Regions from separate parts of the Xanthomonas arboricola pv. juglandis genome, predicted to be linked through region 3. Evidence: predicted binding sites of a transcription regulator. Region 3 holds the regulator's gene; each other region holds the start of a gene.

Region 1 (7,430 bases), 1.8 Mb from region 3:
TTGCAGCTGCGACGCCTGGTTGGCCTCGTTTTCCAGCACCAGATGCACGTGGCGGCCGGCCGGCAGGCTGGCCTGCACGGTCTGCCGCAAGGTATCCAGGAAGGCGTTCGGGGTGATCGCATGCACCGCATCCAGGCGCAGGCCGTCGAAGCCGTATTCGTGCAGCCACATCAGCGCATTGTCGAGAAAGTAACGCTGCACCTGTGGCTTGCGGAAATCGATCGCCGCGCCCCACGGGGTGGGCTTGTCCTCGTTGAAGAACGGGGCGGCATAGCTGTGCAGATAATTGCCGTCCGGGCCGAAGTGGTTATAGACCACGTCCAGCAACACCATCAAGCCGTGTCCGTGCGCGGCGTCGATCAGCGCCTTCAATTGGTCCGGCGTGCCATAGGCTTCCACCGGCGCGTACGGCAGCACGCCGTCGTAGCCCCAGTTATGCGCGCCCGGAAATGCGCTCAGCGGCATCAGCTCGATCGCGGTGATGCCCATCGCCGCCAGCTGCGGCAGTTGCGCCTGCACCCCGGCATAGCCGCCACAGGTGCCAACGTGCAGTTCGTAGATCACCGCCTCGTCCCACGGCCGTCCCTGCCACTGGGTGTTCTGCCAGGCGTAGCCATCGCTGCGCTGCACGGCGCTGGGGCCGTGCACGCCCTCGGGCTGCCAGCGCGAGGCCGGATCCGGCACCGGTTCGCCGCCATCGACGCTGTAGCGATAGCGCGCATCCGCCGCGCATTCGATCACCGCGCTGAAGAAGCCATCCTGCGCGGCCTGCAACGCAACGCGCGCGCCGTCGTCGAAGACCACTTCCACGCTTTTGGCGTCCGGTGCCCAGAGCGCGAAGCGCACCTGTCCCTCACCCGCTGGCCATGCACCCCATGCCGGCGTGGTGTCGTTGCGCTCGTTCATTCTTATTTCTCCGCTTGCAGATAGATCGTGGCCAGCGGCGGTAGGGTCAGGCGCAGGCGTTGTGCGTGCCCGTGCATGCCCATCGGCTCGGTCGCCAGGCGACCGCTATTGCCGAGGTTGCTGCCACCGTAATGGGCACTGTCGGTATTGAGGATTTCGCGCCAGCCGCCGGCACGCGGCACGCCAACGCGATAGTCGTGGTGCGGTTGCGGGGTGAGGTTGCTCACCGTCAGCAAGGGTGCGCCGCCATCGGGATCGTGGCGGATGAATGCCAGTACGCTGTTGCGCGCGTCATCGGCCACGCTCCAGTCGAAGCCGTCGGCACGATGCGTGCCGCGGTACAACGCCGGCACGCGACGCAAGGTGGCGTTGAGATCGCCCACCAGTTGCTGCACGCCGCGATGCGCGGCGCCGTCGAGCAGATGCCAGTCCAGCGATTGATCGTGATTCCAGTCGTTCCACTGGCCGAACTCGGCGCCCATGAATAGCAGCTTGTCACCCGGATGCGCCCACATCAGCGCCAGATACGCGCGCAGGTTGGCAAAGCGCCGCCAGTCGTCGCCGGGCATCTGGCCGAGCAGGCCGCCACTGCCGTGCACCACTTCGTCGTGCGAGATCGGCAGCACGAAACGCTCGGAGAACGCGTACACCAGGCCGAAGGTGAGCTGGCTATGGTGCTGCGCGCGCTCGGCTGGATCGCGCTGCATGTAGCTCAGCGTGTCGTGCATCCAGCCCATGTTCCATTTGTGGGTGAAGCCCAGTCCTCCCTCGCTGATCGGCGCGGTCACGCCCGGCCAGGCGGTGGACTCTTCGGCGATGCTCAGCACACCGGGAAAGCGCGTGGCGATCTCGCTGTTGAGCTGGCGCAGGAAGGCGACCGCTTCCAGATTCTCGCGGCCGCCATGCGCGTTGGGCACCCACTCGCCTTCGGCACGGCCATAGTCGCGGTACAGCATCGAGGCCACTGCATCCACGCGCAGGCCGTCGAGGTGGTAGTGGTCGATCCACTCCAGCGCGCTGCCCAGCAGATAGGCGGTCACTTCGGGCCGGCCGTAGTTGTAGATCAGCGTGTTCCAGTCGCGATGCATGCCTTCGCGCGGGTCGGCATGCTCGTACACCGCGGCGCCGTCGAACTGCGCCAGGCCGTGTGCATCATCGGGAAAGTGCGCGCTGACCCAGTCCAGGATCACGCCGATGCCGGCGCGATGACAGGCATCGACGAACTGGGCAAAGCCATCCGGACTGCCGTGGCGCGCGGTCGGTGCGTACAGCCCCAAAGGTTGATAGCCCCAGGAACCGCCGAACGGATGCTCGGTGATCGGCAGCAACTCGATATGGGTGAAGCCGAGCTGCTGCACATAGGGGATCAGCTGTGCGGCCAATCCTGGCCAGTCCAGCGGCTGGTTGTGCCCATCGCGCCGCCAGGACGCGGCATGCACTTCATAGATCGACAGCGGCGCCGGCGCGGCACTGGCATCGCGCGCGGCCATCCAGGCGGCATCGGTCCAGGCAAACGCAGCCGCGCCCGGCACCACCGAGGCGGTGGCCGGCGGCAATTCGCTCTGGCGCGCCACCGGGTCGGCCTTGAGCAATACGCGGCCATCGGCAGCGGTGACGGCGTACTTGTAACGCGTGCCGGCTTCCACACGCGGCAGGAACAGCTCCCAGAACCCGCCGATGCGCGGGCGCATCGGGTGCCGGCGCACGTCCCAGCCATTGAAATCGCCCACCACTGCCACGCGTTGCGCATGCGGCGCCCACACCGCAAAGCGCACCCCGGGCACGTCGTCGTAGTGCAGGTGCTGGGCACCCAGGGCACGGCGCAGCGCCTGGCCATCGCCGGCAGCGATCTGCAGCAGGGTGGATTCGTCCAGCGTGGCGGCAAAGGCGTATGGGTCTTCGATCTCCTGCACCACGTCCGGCCACACGATGCGCAGCCGATACGGGCCTTCGACCGCCAGCGTGCCCTCGAACACACCATCGACCGGGCCAGCCTGCATGCGCGCCAGCAACTTACCGCGTGGATCGATCAGGCCCATGGCCTCGGCACCGGGCGCCAGCACGCGCACCAGCCGGCGGCCGTCTGCCTGGGAATGCGGGCCCAATACCGCGAATGCATCGGCAGGCAGGCCATCGGCCAGCGCCTGCACGCTCTGCACCAGATCCGACATCCCATCCATGGTCACCACCGGCGCTTCCGTTTCCTGCCCCTGCACGCCCAGCCGTTCGCTCATGACACCGTCGCAAGCGCGGGAGCGGTTGCGGCGGTGCGTTCGTACAGCGAGAGGTATTTCTTGCCCGCCACATCCCAACCACTGGGACGCAGCATCGCCGCGCGGCGCATCGCCGACAGCAGGCTGGGCAAGCGGAAGGTGCGGAATGCGCGCTCCAGGCAGCGGCGCAAGGCCTCGACACTGGCGTGCTGGAATAAAAAGCCGGTGACGCCGTCATCCACGGTGTCGATCAGGCCACCGGTAGCGTGCGCGATCGGCAGGCAGCCAAAGCGTTGTGCATACATCTGGCTCAAGCCGCACGGCTCGAAGCGCGACGGCATCAGCAGGAAGTCGGCGCCGGCGAACATGCGCCGCGCCAGGCCTTCCTCGAAGCCGATGAAGGCACCGACCTGGCCCGGATAGCGCCGGGTCAGCTCGGCGACCTGTTGCTCGATCTCCGGCTCGCCGCCGCCGATCACCGCGATCTGGCCGCCGGCCGCCACGATCTGCGGGGCGACCTCGCAGATCAGGTCCAGGCCCTTCTGATGTACCAGCCGCGACACCACCGCGAACAGCGGGCCGGTGCTCTCGCGCAGCCCGAAGGCCTTGCGCACCTGCGCGGCGTTGGCCTGACGGCCCTGCCACTGATTCACGCTGAAGTGCGTGTCCAGATATTCGTCGGTACGCGGGTCCCAGCTGGCGTCGATGCCGTTGACGATGCCGGTCAACGCGCCCTTGGCGGCGCGGCCGGCCAGCAGGCGGTCCAGGCCACAGCCCTGCGCCGGGCCGGTGATCTGCTGGGCATAGCTGACGCTGACCGTGTTGACGTGGTCGGCATGCACGATGCCGCCGCGCAGGAACGACATCTGCCCGTAGAACTCCAGCTCGGCCACACGCTCGGCCGGGATGCCCAGCGCAGCGGCCATCGAATACGGCACCAGGCCCTGGTAGGCCAGGTTATGGATGGTCAACAGGCACGGCGTGGTGCCGCCGGACCAGCGCACATAGGCGGCCGCCAGCGCACACGGCCAGTCGTTGAGGTGCAGCAGGCGCGGCTTCCAGCCCAGCCCGGCATGGCCGGCGGCGATCTGCGCAGCGGCATGCGACAAGGTGGCAAAGCGGATCGCGTTGTCTTCGAACTCCGAGCCGCTGGTGCTCACATAGGGCGAGCCGTCACGTTCGAACAATTCCTTGGACAGCAGGATGTAGATCGGCAGGCCGTCCGATTGCACGATGCGGCCGATGTCGCAGGCCGGCAGTGCGGCGTGCGCCAGCACCCGGCCGACGATCTCCACCTTGCCCGCCCGCGCCAGTACCGCGCGGTAGCCGGGAATCAGCACACGGACGTCGTAGCGATGGCGCAGCGCGCGTGGCAGCGCCGCAGCCACATCGCCCAGACCGCCCGCCTTGATGAAGTCCGCCATCTCCGACACCACGAACAAGGCGCCGCGGGTATCGGCCGGCGACACCGGCAGACGCTCGTGATGGCGAATGAAGCGGCCACGTGCATCACGCGGTCGCCCGCTCTTCTTCAGAGTGGGGAGCATCGTGCTGCGCTCGAAGCGTGCGGTAGTAGCGTGAAGCGGCATCATGGCAACCATCTAAACGTCCGTCGTAAAGTGGGTGGAGACGGAAAACAGCGAAGCGACAACCATCATCTGCCGATTCAGCCAGACGACCTGCTACGAATGAGGAGCGGGGCCAACGCGCGTACTCCACGTTGTCCTTGAGATGAATCTACACCCCGTGCAAATAAAATATGCGTGAATACGTGCTGACTTTTCTGCGACAGCTACATTCCCTTGCGCATGGTTGCGCATGCCTACTGGCATAAGCGGCGCATTGCAGTGCGATGACATCCCTGCCGTGGTGCGCGGTTGTTGAAACGCACCGAAAGCGGGCGGTGACGGCGGCGCCCGCCATCATCCGCCTGACTTGTTCAGGCATGCGCGCAGGTCGCGCATCGCCCACCGCCTGGCATCGGGCGGGCACGCCGGAACTGCGCAGAACTGCCCAGACCGCTTAAGCGCGACGCCTGCGCGCCGATAACCAGCGATGGCACCACGACTTTCCGAGATCCCGGCGCATGGCAGACCAGCCTGAACTCCCAAGCCGCCCACGTGGCGGGCTGCGCCGCCTGTTGCCCTGGGGCGGGGCGGACAGCGCGCGCCCGGCCGCCGCCCTGCCAAGCGTGATCGGCAGCGAGCGCGGCGGGCACGGCCTGGCCGCGCATCAGCTGGTGCCGGCCAAGAACAAGTCCGGCGCGCACGACCCGGCGGCCGCCACCGCCCTGTTGATGCGCCTGTTCTCGCACGCCGCGCATCCGGAGGCCTTGCTGCTGGCCTTTGCCGAAGGCATCACCAGCCTGCATGGCGAACTCGGCGACATGGGCGTGCGCCTGAGCGCGGCCTATGCGGCCGGCGACTGGCCCGGCTATGGCCGCGCCTTGCGGCAACTGATCGACAAGTACATCCGCACCATCGACACCGGCGACTCGCTGGCCGAAGGACGCACCGAAGCCGAGCAACTGCGCGACCTGCTGCGGCACGCGCTGGGCAATGCCCTGTCCACGCTGCTGCAACGCAGCCCGGAACTGGCCGAGGAAGCACAGACCCTGGCATCGGCACTGCGCCATTGGCGCCCCGGCCATGAGCTGATCACCCTGGAACAGCGCCTGCGCGAACTGAGTCATCAGATCGGCCTGCGTGCCGAAGATGCCAGCGAGCAGCAGAACCTGCTGCTCGGCCTGTTCGACCTGTTGTTGGAAAACGTCGGCGAACTGCTCGACGATCGCAGCTGGCTGCAGGGCCAGATCTCGGTGGTGCGGCAGCTGATCTCCGGGCCGCTGGATGTCGGCTCGATCGAACAGGCACGCGGCACCTTGCGCGAGGTCATCTACAAGCAGGGCCTGCTCAAGCAAGGCATTGCCGACTCCAAGACCGCGATGCGCGAGATGATGGTGTCCTTCGTCGACCGGCTCGACGGCATGGCCACCAGCACCGGCGAGTACCACGATCGCGTTGCCGGCTATTCGCAGGCGATCGGCGACGCTCGCAGCATTCCCGACCTCAACCGGCTGTTGCAGGACGTGCTGCAGGACACCGCCGGGGTGCAGGCGCAGGCACTGGCCGCGCGCGACGAACTGCTGGCCGCACGCCGCCAGGTCGAGGACGCCGAGCAGCGCATCGCCTCGCTCGAACAGGAACTCAAGGACGTGGCCGGGCTGGTGCGCGAAGACCAGCTGACCGGCGCGCTGAACCGCCGCGGCTTCGAGGAACTGTTCCAGCGCGAGGCCGCACGCACCCAGCGCGGCGGGCAACCGTTGTGCGTGGCGATGCTGGATCTGGACGACTTCCGCCGCCTCAACGAGACCCACGGCCACGCCGGTGGCGACGCCGCGCTGCGCCACACCGTGGACGTGGCCAAGTCGGTGCTGCGCACCACCGATGCCATCGCCCGCTTCGGCGGCGAGGAGTTCGTGCTGCTGTTGCCGGACTCCACCATCTTCGAAGCCAGCGCGGCGGTGATCCGCCTGCAGCGCGCACTGGCCCAGCGCTCTTTGCTGCACGAGGACGTGCGCGTGTTCGTCAGCTTCAGCGGCGGCGTGGCACTGCGCCATCTCGACGAGGCCCAGGACGATGTGATCCGCCGTGCCGACCGCGCCATGTACGACGCCAAGGCGGCCGGCAAGAATCGGGTGATCAGCGCCGACTAGCCGCGAACGCGGCCTGCCGCATCGACCGGTCGGACCGGATCACCGACGCACGACGCAGAGGCGCCGCAGGTCCTTCGGTTGCCGCCGGGCTCCCACCACGACCAGCCGCTTCCATGCGGCTGCCAGGGGCTCCCCTGGCCGCCGCGGGACGGCATCAGTGCGCCGCCGGCTTCCCGCGCAGCTTCTGGAACAGCATCACTGCGCCCAGCACGATCGCACCGGCAATCACACCGACCAGCATGTTGCCCAGTGCATCGACCAACCAGCCCATGCCGCCGGCCGACTTGGCCAGGTCCTGCACCAGGTGATGCAGCGCCGGGATGTTGTGCACCAGGATGCCGCCGCCGACCAGGAACATCGCCAGCGTGCCGGCCACCGACAGGAACTTCATCAGCCACGGCGCGGCCACCAGGATGCCGCGGCCCAGCGCCGCCAACGCCGCGCCCTTCTTGCTCAGGTACAGGCCCAGGTCGTCCAGCTTGACGATGGCCGCAACCAGACCGTACACGCCGATGGTCATCGCCAGGGCGATCGCCACCAGCACCGCGACCTGCTGGCCGAACGACACCCCGGCCACCACGCCCAGCGACAGCACG
Region 2 (7,430 bases), 1.5 Mb from region 3:
GGCTGAGCGGATCCGAGGCATTCTGCCGCGCGTCATGGTGTATCGGAATAAGCGATGTCGGGCCTGGCCCACGTCGGCGCAGTGCACGAAGGCTGCGTTGCGCCTGTAATCGCCGGCAAGGACACCGCACCAGGGAGTGGTCGGTGGCCAGGTGAAAAGCTGTTGGTCGAGCGATGGACATCGGACGTTGAGCCGCGTCGTTAAATGCATCGTGCATTGCTTGCACCATGCCCACCGGCCATCTCCGATGGTCCTTGCCCGCCTACCGTCGCGGGACCTTACGCGGCATGGATGCCGCGTAAGAACCTACACTGACGTACTTGCGGCGTGTCCTGCGATGGTGGGCGGCAAGGGCCCTGCAGCCAAGCGCCAGATCAGCCGCTCTGGCGCCCTCCCTGTCCGGAGGCGGCACATGCGCACATCGCACATGCCGCATCGAACAACAGCAGCGCCGCCTGACGGAAGCGCTGCCGCTGTATCGGCCGATGTTACTTGCGCGCAGCCTCGCTGGCGTCACGGGTGGCGCGGAACTCCGAATCGGAGCTCCAGTTCGGCCACTGGCGCGAATCGGCCAGCTGCTGGCCCAGCGCGTACAGCACGCCCAGATCGCGCGCGGCACCGGCGAAGGTCCAGTCCGGCTTCCACTCGTCGCCCTGCTGGTGATAGCGCTTGGCGGTGTAGTCGTCGGAGGCGGCCTTGCCCGCGGCCACCCCGCCCACTTCCCAGTCCTGCCCGGCCGCATACGACAGCGCCGGCACGCCACGCTTGGCGAAGGAGAAATGGTCCGAGCGGAAGAAGTACCCCGCCTGCGGCTTGGGATCGGGCGTGTAGCGCAGCTTCCACTGGCCGGCGACAGTCTTGAGCTGATCGAGCAATTCGAGTTTTGCGGTGCCGTAGATGCCGAAATCGCGCGATGGCACGAACGGGCTCATGCCGTCCATGTTGATCACCGCCACGGTGGTGTCCAGCGGATACAGCGGCTTGGAGGCGTAGAACTCCGAGCCCAGCAAGCCCTTCTCCTCGGCGGTGACCGCCAGGAACACCACCGAGCGCTGCGGCTTGGGGCCGGCGGCAAAGCCGCGCGCCAGCTCCAGCAGTGCGGCGGTGCCGCTGGCGTTGTCCAGCGCGCCGTTGAAGATGGTGTCGCCGCGTGCGTCCGGCTTGCCGACGCCGATGTGGTCCCAATGCGCGCTGTAGATCAGCGTTTCATCCGGATGCGTGCTGCCTTGCAGCCGCGCGACCACGTTGTGCGAGGTGATCACGTCGGATTTGACCTGGTAGCTGGCGCTCAGCCCCTGGCCCTTGAGTTCCACCGGCTTGAAGCCGCGCGTCTGCGCCTGCTTCTTCAAGGCGTCGAAATCCAGCCCGGCCTGCTTGAACAGGTCGGCGGCCAGGTCGCGCTGGATCCAGCCTTCCAGGGTGGGATGCGCGGCACGCGGGTTGTCGCGCACCACGTCGAACATGGTGTTGGTGTTGGAGCTGGCCACGGTGTCCCAGCCGTAGGAGGCGGGCGCGGTTTCGTGCACCACCAGCACGCCGAGCGCGCCCTGGCGGGCGCCTTCTTCGTATTTGTAGGTCCAGCGGCCGTAGTAGGTCATGCCGGCGCCGTCGAAGGCGCCCTTGCCGGTTTCGAAATCCGGGTCGTTGATCAGCACCACCGCGATCTTGCCCTTCAGGTCCACGCCCTTGAAGTCGTCCCAGTCGCGCTCCGGCGCCTTGACGCCGTAGCCGACGAACACCAGCGGCGCGTTGGCGATGTCGACCTTGGACGAGCCATCCAGCGCGGCGCGGATGGCGATCTGCTTGCCCTGGGTCAGCGCCTGCGGCTTGCCGGCGTGCTGCAGGGCGATGGTCGGCGTGCCGACGATATCGGCGCGGCGCAGCGGCACCGCCTGGGTCCAGGCGCGCTTGCCGTCGGTCAGGTCGCCGCCCGGTTGCAGGCCGGCGTCGGCGAACTGCTTGCTCAGGTAGGCAATGGTCTTTTCCTCGCCGGCGGTGGCCGGGCCGCGGCCTTCATAGGCATCGGAGGACAGCTCCTTGACGTCGCGCGAGATGCGCGCGCCATCGAAGCTCGGCGTCGCCGCCATCAGTGCGGTCGAGACCGCCATCGCCAGCATTCCCATTGCAACGCGTTTGGTAACAACTCGCTTCACTGCAGCACCCAGGTAGTGTCCGAACAGCCCTGGAGTGTAGCTACTGCGGCGTCTGATCGGGTGTGCACGGTAGCGAGCGATGCATGCCGTCGCGCTGGCGACATGCATCGGCAGCGACGCAGCATTGATCGATAGGGCCAGCTAGCGATGCGGCGCGGCGCAGCACATCGCGCTGCCACCTGGCACGGCATCCACCTTGCGCCTCATGGCGCTGGATGCCGTCAAACAGCTAAAGGCTGCGGCGGTCTATGCCGCAGCACCGCCGCCGAACGCCACTGCCGCTCAGAACAGATCGACGCTGCCGACCTGCTGGGTGACCTGCTGCATCCTTCCGCTGGCCACCAGTTCGGCGTACACCTCGGTGCGATTGCGGCCGTGCTGCTTTGCCCAGTACAGCGCCTTGTCGGCTTCGTCGAGCAACTGGCTGATCAACTGGCCGTCGGTGAGCTCGACGATGCCGGTGCTGAGCGTGACCTTGCCGACCTGCGGAAACACCTGCTCGGCCACCGCCACGCGGAAGCGCTCGAACAGGCTCACCGCGATGTCGCGGTCCACGCCGCGCAACACGATCACGAACTCCTCGCCGCCGAAGCGGAACAGCAGATCGTCCTGGCGGAAGCAGCGCTGCATCAACTGCGCAACCAGCAACAGCACCTCGTCGCCGTACAGGTGGCCGAAGCTGTCGTTGACGCGCTTGAAGTGATCGATGTCCACGATCCCCAGCCACACGCCTTCGCTGGCCGCTGCATCCGCACCACCGGCGAACAGGCGCAGGATCACATCGTCAAAGGTCTTGCGGTTGCGCAGGCCGGTCAACGCATCGCGCTGGGCATCGTCGAGCAGGCTGCGGTAATTCTGGAAAAAACGCGCAAAGCCCTGCAGCATCACCTGTTCGGCGGCGCCGGGTGCGCGCGAGCCGCCCACGCGCAGGCAGGTGCGGATGCCGCGTGCTTCCATCATCGGGTACACCAGCAGCGCGCGGCCGTCCTGCTGCAACTGCACCACATCGCCCGGCCCGTGCAGGTCGGCCAGTTGCCCGCGCATCTGCGCGTCGTGGATGTCGGCCACCGTCAGCGACAGCCGGCCATCCTCGCGCAGCCGCGTTTCGGCCATGGTGCGGCCGTCCGGCGCGATGCGCAGCAACGACAATTCCTCGGACGCGCAGACCTCGCGCATGGTGCGCAGCAGACTCAGGTCGAGCAGATCGGCATCGCGGATGGCGGTCAGGTCCACCATGCGTTCCAGCAACGGTGCCGTGGTCATTGCCGCACCATCCCGCGGGCAGACGCAGGCCCGCAGCGCCGGTCACGGCACGCGGGCACACCTCTCGGGCTGGAAGGCACTGGCATCACGACGGGTTACCGGCAATCTCGATGCCGGTTCATCGGCGCTGCACGCGCGAACTTGAGTCCGCCGGCTGGCCGGCGCAGCGCACGGCCAGCCGGCGTACACGGATGTGCAGGCGCGCGACCGGCCGGTACACCAGCGCGCTTACGGCAGTGCGGACTCCAGCGCATCGTCGCCCAGCGCGTGTGCCTGCATCAGGCGCCGGCTGCCGGCATTCAGACCTTTGACCTGGACGTCCAACCCATGATGGCGCAGCCGCTGCACCACCTTGTCCAGCGCCGCCACTGCGGTGATGTCCCAGAAATGCGCGCGGCCGACGTCGATCACCACCGCGCGGCCGGGCACCTGGCGCGCGTCGAAGGCGTCGATGAACACGTCGGCCGAGGCGAAGAACACCTGACCGCGCACGTGGTAGGTGCGCACGCCATCGTCGCCGTCGCTGTGCGTGATCTGCAGCAGCCCGGCCACCTTGAAGGTGAAGAACACCCCGCTCAGTACCACGCCCACCGCCACCCCCGCGGCCAGGTTGCGGGTGACCAGGGTCACCGCCACGGTGGCCAACATCACCACACTGGAGGTGCGCGGATGGGTAACCACGGTGCGCAGCGAACGCCAGTCGAAGGTCTCGGCCGAGACCATCACCATGATCGCCACCAGCGCGATCACCGGTACCTGCGAGACCCACGGCTTGAGCAGCACCATCAGGATCAGCAGGAACACCCCGGCGAACAGGGTGGAGAGACGGCCGCGCCCGCCGTATTTCACGTTGCCCACGGTCTGCCCGATCATGCCGCAGCCGGCGATGCCGCCGAACAGGCTGGCAGCGGTGTTGGCCAGACCCAGCCCGGTGCACTCGCGGTTCTTGTTGCTCGGGGTGTCGGTAAGTTCGTCGACCACGCGTGCGGTCATCAGCGATTCGAGCAGCCCCACCATCGCGATGGCCAGCGCCGGCAGGGCGATGATGCGCAAGGTCTCCAGCGTCAGCGGCACCGCCGGCCATTGCAGGACCGGCAGCGCATTGGGCAGCTTGCCCAAGTCGGCCACCGTCTCCAGCGGCAGGTGCAGTGCCGAGCCCAGCACCGTCAGCACCAGGATGCACAGCAGCGGCGAAGGGATTGCCGACACGCCCGGCAGCGGCAGCCGCGGCAGGCCGTAGATGATGAGCAGGCCCAACGCCAACATGCCCCAGGTGGCCAAGTTGGCGTGCTGCAGATGCGGCAGCTGCGCGGCGAAGATCAGCACCGCCAGCGCATTGACGAAGCCGGTGCGCACCGAACTGCTGACAAAGCGCATCAGCACGCCCAGCCGCAACAGACCGAACAGGATCTGCACCGCACCGGCCAGCAGCCCGGCCGCCAGCAGATAAGGCAAGCCGTGCGCGGCCACCAGCGGTGCGGCCACCAGGGCAACCGACCCGGCCGCAGCGGAAATCATCGCCGGGCGGCCGCCGAAGAACGCGATGACAATCCCGATCACGAACGACGCGAACAACCCCACTTGCGGGTCGACGCCGGCCACGAACGCAAAGGCGATCACTTCGGGAATCAGCGCAAAGGTAGCGACCGCACCGGCCATCAGTTCGCGCGCAGGCGAGGCGCGCCATTGCGCCAGTTCGGCACGCAGAAAGGACATTGGAAGACACTCCGGGGACAGAAAGGACAGCCTGCGGACAGGCGACAGCGGCGATAGTGTGCGCGAAAGCGACCCGGCCCGCAGCCTGCGTGTGACCGGTGCGGCAATGCGCCTTTCTGTGGTCCGGATCACGCCAAACAATGTAGCCGCGGACCAAGATGCCCCCCTCACCGGGTTCGGGTGTCGAGCCGGGTTCGCTAGGGAGATCACCATGTCCATCTTCAGGACCGCCAGTACGCTCGCACTGGCCACCGCGCTGGCGCTCGCCGCCGCACCGGCCTTCAGCTACTCCATCAGCAACAACAAGATTGTCGACGACAGCGGCAAGGTGGTGCAGCTCAAGGGCGTCAACGTGTTCGGCTTCGAGACCGGCAACCATGTCATGCACGGTCTATGGGCACGCAACTGGAAGGACATGATCAACCAGATGCAGGGCCTGGGCTTCAACGCCGTGCGTCTGCCGTTCTGCCCGGCCACCCTGCGCAGCAGCACGATGCCGACCAGCATCGATTACAGCCTCAATGCCGATCTGCAGGGCCTGAGCTCGCTGCAGATCCTGGACAAGGTGATCAACGAATTCAACGCGCGCGGCATGTATGTGCTGCTGGATCACCACACCCCCGATTGCGCCGCCATCTCCGAGCTCTGGTACACCGGCTCGTATTCCGAAGCGCAGTGGCTGGACGATCTGCGCTTTGTCGCCAACCGCTACAAGAACGTGCCCAGCGTGATCGGCCTGGACCTGAAGAACGAACCGCACGGTGCCGCCACCTGGGGCACCGGCAACGCGGCCACCGACTGGAACAAGGCCGCCGAGCGCGGCTCGGCCGCAGTGCTGGCGGTGGCACCGAAATGGATCATCGCGGTGGAAGGCATTACCGACAATCCGGTCTGCTCCACCAACGGCGGCATCTTCTGGGGCGGCAACCTGCAGCCGCTGGCCTGCACCCCGCTGAACATTCCGGCCAACCGGCTGCTGCTGGCGCCGCATGTGTACGGGCCGGACGTGTACGCGCAGGCGTACTTCAACGACAGCAATTTCCCCAACAACATGCCGGCGATCTGGGACCGCCACTTCGGCCAGTTCGCTGGCACCTATGCGCTGCTGCTGGGCGAATTCGGCGGCAAGTACGGGGAAGGCGACGCACGCGACAAGGTCTGGCAGGACGCGCTGGTGAAGTACCTGCGCAGCAAGGGCATCAACGAGGGCTTCTACTGGTCGTGGAATCCCAACAGCGGCGACACCGGCGGCATCCTGCGCGACGACTGGACCAGCGTGCGCGAAGACAAGATGGCGCTGCTGCGGACGCTGTGGGGCACGGTGAGCAGCACCACGCCGACTCCGACTCCCACACCTACTCCCACGCCAACTCCGACACCGACACCGACACCCAGCGGCAGCTTCAGCACCAAGGTGAGCGTGGACAGCCAGTGGAACGGTGGCTACTGCAATCGCGTGCAGGTCACCAACACCGGCACCGCCAGCGGCACCTGGGCGATCTCGCTGCCGGTCACCGGCACCGTCAACAACGCCTGGAACGTCACCTGGTCGCAGAGCGGCAGCACGCTCAAGGCCAGCGGGGTGGACTTCAACCGCACCCTGGCCGCCGGTGCGACGGCCGAATTCGGCTTCTGCGCGGCAGGCTGATGCAATAAGGCGGGCACGCAGTGCGTGTCCGCCATTACCTTGCACACTGCCGACGGTCTGCAAGTCACCAATGTCGCGTCACCCATCGATCGCTGGATCGATACCCATGACCTCGTAGGAGCGCCCCCGGGCGCGATGAAGCGTTATCGATAACGCCCCATCGCGCCCGGGGGCGCTCCTACATTGCATCCGTCGCAAGCGGACGCTGCCGCAATTAGCATTCAACCCGCATGTGAATCAGCCGCTATTCATGACATAGCGCCCTGCGCGCGTTCTGGATGCCGTCCCATGCCTGTTGTCTCCCTGTTGCGTCGTCACGTTGCCAATCTCCCGCTCACTCGCAAGTTCGTCCTGTTGTGCAGCTTGCTGACGGTGGGCGTGATCCTGCTGGCAGTGGCCGCGGCCCGCCTGCAATACCTGGACCTGATCGAGGCGCGCAAGCTCAGCGTCAAGACCGAGGTGGAGATGGGCCTGACCGTGATGCAGCACTACGCAGACAAGGCCAAGGCCGGCGAGCTGACGGTCGAACAGGCCAAGGAAGCTGCGCGCACCACGCTGGCCGACATGCGCACCAACGACGGGGTGGATTACTTCTTCATCGTCGACCCGCAGATGCGCATCCTGATGCATCCCAAGCGCGCCGTCGGCAC
Region 3 (7,430 bases):
AATCGGCAAGGAAATTCCCGTGAGACTCTATTCGGTCGTGGCCCAGGTGCTGTCCTACGTCTACCAGCTGCGTGGCTGGAACGGCGGCCCGATGCCGGAATTGCCGTCGCTGGACGTGGATGAGTTCGGCAAGGGAGCCAGCGCATGAGCGCCCAACCCGCCCCGATGAATGCCCGGCGCATCATGGAGTTGCTGCGCAACGGCCTGGGCGCGCCGCTGGCGCTGATGGCCATGCTGGCCATGCTGATGGTGCCGCTGGCCGCGCCGGTGCTGGATGCGCTGTTCACCTTCAACATCGCCATCTCGCTGATGGTGCTGCTGGCGGTCGTCTACGTGCAGCGCCCGCTGGAATTCACCATTTTCCCGATCGTGCTGCTGATGACCACGATGCTGCGGCTGGCGCTGAACGTCGCCTCCAGCCGCGTGATCCTGATCAACGGCCAGGACGGCCATGCCGCAGCCGGCAAGGTGATCGAGGCGTTCGGCCAGTTCGTGATCGGCGGCAACTACGCCGTGGGTATCGTGGTGTTCGCGATCCTGACCATCATCAACTTCGTGGTCATCACCAAGGGTGCCGGACGCGTGTCGGAAGTGACCGCGCGCTTCATCCTGGACGCCATGCCCGGCAAGCAGATGGCCATTGATGCCGACCTCAACGCCGGTTTGCTGACGCGCGAGGAAGCCAAGGCCCGCCGCGAAGAGGTCCGCGAGGAAGCCGACTTCTACGGTGCGATGGACGGTGCCAACAAGTTCATCCGCGGCGACGCCATCGCCGCCATCCTGATCCTGTTCATCAACCTGGTCGGCGGCATGGCGGTGGGCATGTTCCAGCACGGCATGAGCTTTGTGGATGCCGCCTCCACCTATACCCTGCTGTCGATCGGCGACGGTTTGGTGGCGCAGCTGCCAGCCCTGCTGGTGTCGTCCTCGGTCGCCTTGCTGGTGACCCGCGCCTCGCGCGCGCAGGACATGCGCGGCGCCATGATCAGCCAGGTGTTTGGCCAGCACCGCGCCCTCGCGGTGGCTGCGGCCATCCTGGGCCTGGTCGGCCTGGTGCCGGGCATGCCCAACGTCGCGTTTTTGACGCTGGGCCTGATCCTGGGCGTGATCGCCTGGAAAATGTACAAGCGCAGCCTGGTCATCCCGCCGACCGGCGACCCGGCCACCGATCCCAAGGCCGCCGCTGCGGCCACTGCCGCCCAGGCCAGCTCGGAGCTGAGCTGGGACGAACTGCGCCCGATCGACCCGCTGGGCCTGGAAGTGGGCTACCGGCTGATTCCGCTGGTGGACAAGAACCAGGGCGGCGAACTGATGGCGCGCATCAAGGGCGTGCGCCGCAAGCTCACCCAGGACATCGGCTTCCTGGTGCCGCCGGTGCATATCCGCGACAACCTGGAGCTGTCGGCCAACGCCTACCGGTTGCTGGTACACGGGGTGCCGGTGGCCACTGCGGAAATCTATCCCGATCGCGAACTGGCGCTGGACCCGGGCGGTGCGCTCGGCCAGCTCGACGGCATTCCCGGCAAGGACCCGGCGTTCGGCCTGGACGCCACCTGGATCCAGCCACACCAACGCGCCTATGCCGAATCGATGGGCTACACCGTGGTCGACCCGGCCACCGTGGTCGCCACCCATCTGTCGCACCTGATCCGCGAACACGCCCCGGAACTGCTCGGCCACGAGGAAGTGCAGCAGCTGCTGGCGACCCTGGCCAAGACCGCGCCGAAGATGGTGGAAGACCTCACCCCGAAGGCGCTGCCGCTGTCGGTGGTGGTGCGCGTGCTGCAGAACCTGCTGATCGAGCGCATCCCGGTGCGCCAGCTGCGCAAGATCGTCGAAGCGCTGGTCGAACACGCCCCGCACAGCCAGGACCCGACCACCCTCACCGCCGCGGTACGCACCTCGCTGGGCCGCTTCATCGTGCAGGAAATCGCCGGCATGTCAGCCGAGCTGCCGGTCTACACGCTGGCCCCGCAGCTGGAGCGCGTGCTGCAGGAATCCACCCACGGCAACGGCGTGGCGCTGGAGCCGGGCCTGGCCGAGCGCCTGCACCAGAGCTTGGCCGACTGCGTCGGCAAGCAGGAAGCCCGCAACGAACCGGCAGTGGTGCTGGTGCCCGGCCAGGTCCGCGCCGCCCTGGCCCGCCTGGTCCGCCACAGCGTCCCGTCCCTGTCGGTACTGGCCTACAGCGAAGTGCCCGAAGACAAGCGCCTGAAGCTGGTCGGCACGATCAGCTGAAACCGGCCGCCGACCAACGCCCCCCGTGGGGTCGCACCCGGGCGCGACAGGTTTTACCGGCACAGCCCGTCGCGCCCGGGTGCGCTCCTACGACAGGCCGGGCAATCCGGGAACACACCGCGGACGCCGACACCACCGTAGGAGCGCACCCGGGCGCGACAGGCGTTACCGGCACGGCCCGTCGCGCCCAGGTGCGCTCCTACGACAGGCCGGGCAATCCGACAACACATCGCGGACGCCGACACCAAGGTAGGAGCGCACCCGGGCGCGACAGGTTTTACCGGCACGGCCCGTCGCGCCCAGGCGCGCTCCTACGAACCTACCCACTACGCTGGCCAGCGATGGCTGCAGGCCGGTGACCGACCAGCACCCGGCGTCGGAAAGCCGCCACTGGTCCGGATCTCCAATCGATTGCACGGCGCTGGCCGTTTCCAGGCATCCCGAGCGCCCCAGACTTGGCCTTCCGGCCGCCAGCGCTTCCGCCTGCACGACGACGCCACTGCATCGCCGCCCCGGAAAAAAGTCAATCAATCCATTGACTTGAAACCGTCGGACCCGACCGTACACGCCGCTCCCGCCCCGTCCCGACGCACCAGCTCCCCGCGCCGGAACCCCGGCACCCCGTTTTGGCACGCCGCGTGCATTAGCTCTGCCGAGACCGCAGCCAGCGCCACCGCTGCGGGGCGAGAGCAGCACTTGGAACAACCGAACGGGACAGGCAACTCATGACGCTGGCAACACACCCACATTCATCGCGCACCCGTCCGGCGTCCGGCGGGTCCCGTTCCTGGAGGCACTTCGCATGAAAATCAAACGCTTCGTTGCCCCGGACATGCGCACCGCATTCCGCATGGTGCGTGAAGAACACGGCCCGGACGCAGTGATCCTGTCCAATCGCCGCACCGCCGAAGGCATCGAGATCGTCGCTGCCAGCAACTACGACGAAGAACTCGTGCAGCGTGCGCTGGAAACCGCGCGCTCCGAGACGCCGGCCGTTGCCGCCGCGCCGATCCCGTCGGCAGCTGCCCCGCAGGCACCGGCCCCGCAAGCAGCCGCAGCACCGGTCCACGCACCGCTGAAGCCGGCCGCCGATGCCGGCACGAGCCAGCGCCAGCGCGTTGCCAGTGCCGCCGAAGACATGATCGCCGCGATGGCGCTGCGCCAGCCGGTCAATGTGCCGCGCCAGCCGCAGGTGCCGGCACCGGTGCGTAGCGCCGCCGTCCCCTCGCCCGCCGCCCAGGCCCTGGCCCACGCCGTCGCGGTGACCGCCGCGCCGCGCCAGGAACACGCGCTGTCGGCCGTGCCGGAACAGCTGTTCGCCGATTTCCTGACCACCGCGCCGGTGCAGCGTGCCGCCGTGCAGGCCGCACCGGTGCAGGCCCCGACCCCGATCATGGCCGCCGCCGCTGCCCCCGTGCAGGCCGGCTACGACCAGGACGAAGACGCGCTGGACGACGACGCCGACTTCGACCTGGACGCGCTGCCGCAGATCCTGCCGCCGACCGCGTTGCCGCCGCTGGTGGTTGCCCGGCCGGCGCTGGCCGCGGTGCCGGTCGCCGCCGCCCCGGCGCCGCAGAACGATGAAGAACTCAAGCAGTTGCGTGGCGAGCTGGCGCTGATGCGGCAGATGATCGAGCGCGAAATGAACCGCCTCACCGACGAGCGCCTGCGTGGCTCGCCGGTGCGCGCCCAGGCCCTGGAGTTGATGGACGACTACGGCTTCGACGCCGGCCTGATCCGCGACGTGGCACTGCAGATCCCGGCCGATACCGAATTGCACCGCGGCCGCGGGCTGATGCTGGGGCTGCTGTCCAAGCGCCTGCCGGTGGCCCCGGTCGACCCGCTGGAACGCGGCGGCGTGATCGCCCTGGTCGGCCCGACCGGCGCCGGCAAGACCACCACCATCGCCAAGCTCGCCCAGCGCTTCGCCGCCCAGCACGCCCCGCGCGACGTGGCCCTGGTCACCACCGACACCCAGCGCGTCGGCGGCCGCGAGCAGCTGCACAGCTACGGCCGTCAGCTCGGCATCGCCGTGCACGAGGCCGACAGCGCCGAGAGCCTGCTGGAACTGCTCGAGCGCCTGCGCGACTACAAGCTGGTGCTGATCGACACCGCCGGCATGGGCCAGCGCGACCGCGCCCTGGCCGCCCAGCTCAACTGGTTGCGCGCCGCGCACCAGGTCACCTCGTTGCTGGTGCTGCCTGCCAACGCGCACTTTTCCGACCTCGACGAGGTCGTGCGCCGCTTCGCCCACGCCAAGCCCCAGGGCGTGGTGCTGACCAAACTTGACGAGACCGGCCGCTTCGGTAGTGCGCTGTCGGTCGTCGTCGATCACCAAATGCCCATCACCTGGGTGACTGACGGACAGCGGGTCCCCGACGACCTGCACCGCGCCAATGCCGCCAGTCTCGTTCTTCGCCTTGAAGATTTGCGGCGCGCTGCCGATAAGCCCTGTACTCCGGAGCACAACCATGCAGTCGCGTGAATACGCCAAGCTGACCAACGCCTTCCCCCTGTCGGCGACCCGTCCCGAGCCCCTGGGCCCGGTGCGCACCATTGCCGTGACCGGTGGCAAGGGCGGCGTGGGTAAAACCAACATCTCCGCCAACCTGGCCGTGGCGCTGGCCGACATGGGCAAGCGCACCCTGCTGCTGGACGCCGACCTGGGCCTGGCCAACCTGGACGTGGTGCTGGGACTGTCGCCCAAGTACACCCTGGCCGACCTGATCGCCGGCCGCTGCACGCTGGATGAAGTGATCATCGAAGGCCCCGGCGGCGTGCTGGTGGTCCCGGCCGCCTCCGGCCGCCGCCACATGGCCGAACTGGCCCCGGCCCAGCACATCGGCCTGGTCAACGTGTTCTCCGAGCTGGAGCGCGACCTGGACGTGATGGTCATCGACACCGCCGCCGGCATCACCGACAGCGTGCTGACCTTCTGCCAGGCCGCCCAGGACACCGTGGTGGTGGTCTGCGACGAGCCGGCCTCGATCACCGACGCCTATGCGCTGATCAAGGTGCTCTCGCGCGAACGCGGCGTGGACCGCCTGCAGATCATCGCCAACATGGTGCGCGACCCCAACGAGGGCCGCCTGCTGTACGACAAGCTGTCGCGGGTCTGCGAAAAATTCCTCGGCGACGTGTCGCTGAACTACCTCGGCCACGTGCCGCAGGACGACTGGTTGCGCCTGTCGGTGCAGCGCCAGCAGCCGGTCATCAAGGCCTACCCCGCCAGTCCGTCGGCGCAGGCCATTGCAGAAATCGCTCGCCGTACCTCGCGCTGGCAGGCCCCCACCGTGCCGCGCGGCAACGTCGAGTTCTTCGTCGAACGCATCATCCAACGGGGAGTGGCCGCATGAGCACCGCTACCGCAACCACGGCCAGCGCGCAGTACCGCGCCGTGCAGCGCAACAACGCCAACGACATCGTCACCCAGCACGCCGACCTGGTGCGCCGCATCGCCCACCATCTGGCCGCGCGCCTGCCGGCGAGCGTGGAAGTGGACGATCTGATCCAGGCCGGCATGATCGGCTTGATCGAAGCCTCGCGCAGTTACGACTCCGAACAGGGCGCCTCGTTCGAGACCTATGCCTCGATCCGCATCCGCGGCTCGATGATCGACGAAATCCGGCGTGGCGACTGGGTGCCGCGCTCGGTGCACCGCCGCGCACGCGACGCCGCCGCCGCCGTGCGCAAGATCGAACAGCACACCGGCCGCGCCGCCGCCGCCACCGAAGTGGCCGCCGCGATGGAGATGCCGCTGCCCGACTACCTGCGTCTGATGGAAGATGCCGCCCGCGGCCAGGTGCTGAGCCTGGAGTCACGGATCGAGGATCACGGCGAGCTGGACACCACCGCCAAGGGCGGCCCCAATCCGCAGCAGATGATGGAGCGTGGCGAATTCGGCCGCGAGCTGGGCAAGGCCATCGGCCAGTTGCCCGAGCGCGAGCAGCTGGTGCTGTCGCTGTACTACGAACAGGAATTGAACCTGAAAGAAATCGGCGCCGTGCTCGGTGTCAGCGAATCGCGCGTCTGCCAGATCCATGGCCAGGCGGTGGTGCGTCTGCGCGGCCGCCTCAAGGTCTTCGAACTGGCCGATGCCGGTGTCGAAATTGACGAATGATTTTTTCGCGCATTTTTTAGTGTTAGGAGCTTGATGTGAACAAGAACATGCGGATTTTGATCGTGGACGACTTCTCGACGATGCGACGTATCGTCAAGAATCTGTTGGGCGATCTGGGCTTCACCAATACCGCAGAGGCCGAAGACGGCAACAGCGCATTGGCGGCGTTGCGGGCCGGCCCGTTCGATTTCGTGGTCACCGACTGGAACATGCCCGGCATGACCGGCATCGACCTGCTGCGCAACATCCGCGCCGACGCCAAGCTCAAGCACCTGCCGGTGATGATGGTGACCGCCGAAGCCAAGCGCGAGCAGATCATCGAAGCGGCCCAGTGCGGCGTAAACGGCTACATCATCAAGCCGTTCACCGCACAGACGCTGGAAGAGAAGCTGGGCAAGGTGTTCGAACGTCTGGCGGCGACCGCCTGATGAACGCCACCGTGGAAGCCGATGCCGAACGTGCCGCCCTGATCGAGCGCCTGCAACACGCGCTCGATGCACTGGAAAGCGGTGACCAGGTCGCCTGGCGGCGCGAGGTGGACCACCTCGCCGCGCTGCGCACGCGCCCGATGATGCAGAGCCTGAGCCGGCTCGCGCGCGAACTCGGGCAGGCGCTGGGCGAGCTGCCCACCGTGCCCGAGGAAGCCGGCGAACTGGACGATGCCTGCTCGCGCCTGGACCACGTGGTGGAAATGACCGAGAAGGCCAGCCATCGCACGCTGGACCTGGTCGAGGAATGCCGCGAGCTGGCCAACCAGCTGCGCGACGGTGGCCTGAACCAGGACCAGGGCGCGCTAATGGACAAGATGCGCCATAACCTGACCGAGCTGTCGCTGGCGCAGAGCTACCAGGACCTGAGCGGCCAGATCATCCGTCGCGTGGCCGGCATCGTGCGGCGCGTGCACGAGGGCTTCGGTGCACTCGGCCTGCCGCCGAAGAATCCCGAGCCGAAGAAAGACGACGGCGGTCTTGCCGGTCCTGCAGTCAAGGGCCTGGACCGTCACGCGGTGTCGCAGGACGACGCCGACGACCTGCTGTCCGGATTGGGGCTGTAACCATGAGTGCTGTTCCAG

What was found. The regulator FliA, encoded in region 3, starts transcription of late flagellar genes. The targets are predictions, from matches to a motif close to TAAAGTTTNNCNNNCNNNGGCCGATAA.
Region 1: a site for FliA is predicted at 5,142-5,168, ahead of KHN93_RS02195 (GGDEF domain-containing protein). Genes of this name have one in related genera too.
Region 2: a site for FliA is predicted at 3,535-3,561, ahead of KHN93_RS03520 (GGDEF domain-containing protein). Genes of this name have one in related genera too.

The regions. Positions count from the first base shown of each region.
Region 1 covers NZ_HG999362.1:521,461-528,890, reverse strand. The annotation lists gene treZ (malto-oligosyltrehalose trehalohydrolase) at 1-906, opposite strand, end outside; gene KHN93_RS02205 (1,4-alpha-glucan branching enzyme) at 909-3,140, opposite strand; gene glgA (glycogen synthase GlgA) at 3,137-4,720, opposite strand; gene KHN93_RS02195 (GGDEF domain-containing protein) at 5,206-6,834, shown strand; gene KHN93_RS02190 (DUF808 domain-containing protein) at 6,989-7,430, opposite strand, start outside.
Region 2 covers NZ_HG999362.1:831,318-838,747, reverse strand. The annotation lists gene KHN93_RS03525 (M28 family metallopeptidase) at 489-2,117, opposite strand; gene KHN93_RS03520 (GGDEF domain-containing protein) at 2,436-3,416, opposite strand; gene KHN93_RS03515 (SulP family inorganic anion transporter) at 3,645-5,132, opposite strand; gene KHN93_RS03510 (glycoside hydrolase family 5 protein) at 5,344-6,780, shown strand; gene KHN93_RS03505 (methyl-accepting chemotaxis protein) at 7,087-7,430, shown strand, end outside.
Region 3 covers NZ_HG999362.1:2,369,043-2,376,472, reverse strand. The annotation lists gene flhB (flagellar biosynthesis protein FlhB) at 1-148, shown strand, start outside; gene flhA (flagellar biosynthesis protein FlhA) at 166-2,238, shown strand; gene flhF (flagellar biosynthesis GTPase FlhF) at 3,041-4,723, shown strand; gene KHN93_RS10345 (MinD/ParA family protein) at 4,710-5,594, shown strand; gene KHN93_RS10340 (RNA polymerase sigma factor FliA) at 5,591-6,358, shown strand; gene cheY (chemotaxis response regulator CheY) at 6,394-6,786, shown strand; gene KHN93_RS10330 (protein phosphatase CheZ) at 6,786-7,412, shown strand; gene KHN93_RS10325 (chemotaxis protein CheA) at 7,415-7,430, shown strand, end outside.